Regions from separate parts of the Priestia sp. GS2 genome, predicted to be linked through region 1. Evidence: riboswitches for the same ligand, from Rfam matches in the RefSeq annotation. Region 1 holds a riboswitch; the other holds the start of a gene.
The links. Region 1 has a riboswitch for lysine ahead of V2145_RS19575 (transporter substrate-binding domain-containing protein). Riboswitches for the same ligand answer to the same signal wherever they lie in the genome.
Positions count from the first base shown of each region.

Region 2: linked by a shared signal. The riboswitch ahead of V2145_RS01135 (aspartate kinase) and the one ahead of V2145_RS19575 (transporter substrate-binding domain-containing protein) in region 1 are both predicted to bind lysine.

Region 1 is NZ_JAZGJX010000002.1:54,854-57,061, forward strand. It holds gene V2145_RS19570 (amino acid ABC transporter permease) at 1-460, opposite strand, end outside; gene V2145_RS19575 (transporter substrate-binding domain-containing protein) at 524-1,360, opposite strand; lysine riboswitch at 1,469-1,653, opposite strand; gene V2145_RS19580 (YitT family protein) at 1,797-2,208, opposite strand, start outside.
Region 2 is NZ_JAZGJX010000001.1:219,680-221,887, forward strand. It holds gene uvrC (excinuclease ABC subunit UvrC) at 1-453, shown strand, start outside; lysine riboswitch at 520-697, shown strand; gene V2145_RS01135 (aspartate kinase) at 831-2,066, shown strand; gene V2145_RS01140 (YslB family protein) at 2,090-2,208, opposite strand, start outside.

The sequences.
Region 1 (2,208 bases):
CTTGAGGCAAAACAACATTCATCATTGTTTGATAATGATTCATCCCAATGGCTTTAGCTGCCTCGAACTGTCCCTTATCAACTGAAATAATACCCCCTCGTACAATCTCAGCCATATATGCTCCCGTATTAATTGATACAACAATCACCGCTGCTAACATCACGTTCATATCAAACCCAAATGCAAGCGCTGAACCATAGTAAATAACCATTGCTTGCACGATCATTGGCGTACCTCGGAAAAATTCAATGTATACAGATAAAACGAAATTCGTTACCTTCAACCCTGCTTTTTTCAGCCCGCTCTTTGGCGTTGGAACAGTGCGGACAATACCGGCAACCAACCCAATAATCGCTCCAATAACGGTACCTGTTAGCGCAATTAGCAGCGTCATCCCAGCTCCGCGTAGGAACATTGGCCAGTTTTCTGAGATGATTGTGATAATCCATTCAAAACTCATCGTTCTTCCTCCTTTACCTCATTACAAAACCGACTGCAGTATACAGCCGGTTTTATGTCATCATTATTTTGCTGCTGGTTGATTTTTGATTGCCGTATCCATAATGTTAGTGCGCTCGTCTTCTGAAATGCCTTTTAAGGCTTTATTAATTTCTTCTTTTAGTTCACTGTCTTTTTTAAGACCTACCGCTACAGCTGTATCATCAGCTGATGTTTTAAAGCCATCTTTGAACTCAACCATTGCAAAATTATCGTTTGCTGCTGAAGCACTTACTGCTTCAGGTCGCTCTGATACATAACCATCAATAACTCCTGACTCTAACGCTACGCGCATTGCTGGGAAATTATCCATTGCTGTTTCTTTTGATACACCTTTAATTTGATCAATTACTGAATAGTGGAACGTGTTTAATTGAGCCGTAACTTTTGCACCTTTGAAATCTGCAATTTTTGTAGCTCCCTCATACCTACCACCTTTTTTCACAACCATTACTAAGTTTGAATTATAGTAGTTATCAGAGAAATCGATTGTTTCTTTTCGCTCTGAGGTTGGTGACATTCCTGCAACAATCGCATCAATCTTACCTGATGTTAAGGCTGGTACAAGTCCATCCCACTCAGTTTTTACAATTACTAGCTCTTTGCCTAATCCATCAGCAATTTTCTTGGCCATTTCAACATCGTAGCCGCCTGCATACTGTGAGCTGCCTTTAATTTTAACCGCGCCATTTGAATCGTCGTTCTGAGTCCAGTTAAATGGTGGATAGCCCGCTTCTAAACCTACCGTAAACGTATCAGCATCTCCTGAACCTGATGCTGACTCACTGCTTTGCCCACAGCCTGCTAATAAAACGACTGCTGAAAGCAATAATGTTAAGAAAAACCCTGCTTTTCTTTTCATAATTTGTTTCCCCCTTATATCTTTTTAAGCTTTGAAGACAATAAAAAAACGACCCGAGATATACTCAGGTCGTTTCGTTCATCGTTCCCTAAAGTCCTCTCTTTTAAAAGATGAGATAGCACAACTCAATAAGCTGGTAAACTTATCGAGACAGTCCTGCAGTTCTTCACTACAGACCCAGCAAGCAATCGTTGAGAACAATTTACTCACTTCGGCGATATTTCCTTCTCCCTAGCTTCAACGTCTCTCAAACTCTACTAAAGACTGTTAAATACCGCGCCTCTACCTCACTTGACTAAAAGTGAGGTCTTATTAAATTTGTTTCAAGTCTACATCTTTCTTCCTAATCTGTCAATCTGGTTTTTATTGGATAGGTTGTTGGATAATCCTTCCACCTCTAGATAATACCAATTTTATACAGAATAAAAAGATTAATTTAATGAATGTTGGTTTTTCTAAAGTTTCCACCCTTTACTTCGGCAACGTCATATACGCGCACAAATGCGTTCGGATCAATCTCGTTGATAATTTCCTTCATCTTACTTTCCTCTAAACGGTTAATGACGCACGTAATTTCTTTGAACTTCTCATGAGAATATCCGCCGTATACTTCTTTATATGTAGCGCTTCGACCAAGTCGATCACGAATCGTTTTAACCATTAAGACAGGCTCACTTGTAATAATTTCAAACGCTTTTGAACCGCTTAGTCCTACTTCAACGACATGAATGACCTTTGAAGCAATGAAGTAAGCAATTGCAGAAAGGATAGCTCCTTGTAAGCCAAACACAAAAGAAACCACGATAAAAACAAACATATTTAAAAATAAAATAAGGTCACTTGTTCCA
Region 2 (2,208 bases), on a different contig from region 1:
AAAGAAGGTTTACCTTTACCAGATTTACTTATTGTGGACGGTGGAAAAGGTCATTTAGCAGCTGTTCAAGATGTTTTGGAAAATGAACTAGGGTTGCTTATTCCTACAGCTGGGTTAGTAAAAGATGAAAAGCATAGAACATCTAACTTAATGATTGGAGACCCTCCTGAAATTGTTCCACTTGAGCGTAACAGCCAGGAGTTCTATTTGCTTCAACGAATTCAAGATGAGGTTCACCGCTTTGCTATTACGTTTCATCGGCAAGTTCGTTCTAAGTCTGCTTTTCAGTCTGTATTAGACAATATTCCAGGAGTGGGAGAAAAGCGTAAAAGAGCATTATTGCAAAAGTTTGGGTCTGTTAAAAAAATGAAAGAAGCATCAATCGAAGAGATTCAAAATGCAGGAGTTCCAAGGTCGGTTGCAGAGCAAATTGTTGAAGCCTTAAAAAATTAGTATTGAATTCCAGTTTAAACTCTGATAAGCTAGAACATAATTTCATATGACACTTCATTAAACTGAAGTGAAGATAGAGGTGCAAATTTTAAGAGTACACGTTTTGAAGAGTATGAGCTCTAAAGACGAATGTGGAAAGGGAAATTTGCCGAAGTGAATGACATCTCATAGAGTCATTTGCTGGTTCTGCGTTGAATAAATGTAGGATTGTCAAGAATATGTTTCTTGGAGAGCTATCTCACGGCATTGAACGTTTTATATACTTTTCGTTCGTTAAGCAATGAGATATCAATCTCATTGCTTTTTTTATTGTCTGAGCTTAAGCAATAGATCGCCTCTTTATCATATTGAAAATAAAAGAAAGGGTGAGAATACTTATGGGATTAATCGTTCAAAAATTTGGTGGTACTTCTGTTGGATCAACCGAGCGAATTCAGAATGTAGCCAATCGAGTAATTCAAGAAGTTCAGCGAGGTAACCAGGTAATAGTGGTAGTATCAGCAATGGGAAAAACAACAGACGAACTAGTAAGATTGGCAGGGGAAATTACAAGTAAGCCAAGTAAACGAGAAATGGATATGCTACTAACAACTGGTGAGCAAGTAACGATTTCCCTTCTTACAATGGCGCTGCAAGAAAAAGGTTATGAAGCTACGTCCTATACAGGGTGGCAGGCAGGAATTTGTACGGAAGCTCAGCATGGAAATGCACGCATCACCAAGATTAATGAACAAGCTATTGCAGAGCGTTTGAAAAAAAATCATATTGTGGTTGTAGCAGGGTTTCAGGGAATGTCAGAAGATAACAGCATTACAACATTAGGCAGAGGCGGATCTGATACAACAGCCGTTGCTTTAGCAGCAGCATTAAAAGCAGATAAGTGCGATATTTATACAGACGTAACGGGAGTGTTTACAACTGACCCTCGCTACGTACAAGGTGCTCGTAAACTGCAGTCTATTTCATATGATGAAATGCTAGAGCTTGCAAATTTAGGGGCGGGCGTATTGCATCCTCGAGCAGTAGAGTTTGCAAAAAACTATCAGGTGCCACTAGAGGTAAGGTCAAGCTTAGTAACAGAAAGAGGAACGATTGTGGAGGAGGAAGTATCAATGGAACAAAACTTAGTAGTAAGAGGAATCGCATTTGAAGACAATATCTCAAGAGTCACCATTGAAGGGCTAAATAATGAGCAGCAGACGTTATCAACCATTTTTACAGCATTAGCAAAAGAACATGTCAATGTAGATATCATTATTCAAAATGTTACGTCAGACAACCGTTTATCCATTTCTTTCTCTATTAAAACAGAAGATACGGATACAACTTTGTCAGTGTTATCTCAATTAAAAGACATAGTTGGTCATAAAAAAGTGGAGCATGAAAGTGGCTTAGCTAAAGTTTCAATTGTTGGTTCGGGGATGATTTCAAATCCTGGCGTTGCGGCTGATATGTTTGAAGTATTAGCTGTGGAAGAAATTGAAGTGAAAATGGTAAGCACATCTGAAATTAAAGTATCAACAGTTGTTCCACATAAAGAAATGGTCAAAGCGGTAGAAACATTACATACTGCTTTTGAATTAGAAGAGCAAGATATTTATCAAGTTCAATAATAAAAAGCGGGCTTTGCCCGCTTTTATTTCTTATATCTTTCCGCTCTAGTTTCAGGTGTAATGATATCTTTTTTATCCCATTGAACTGAAAACAGGATTTTGCCTGCTTTTTCTTTATTTGTTAAATAGGTTTCTGTTAGGC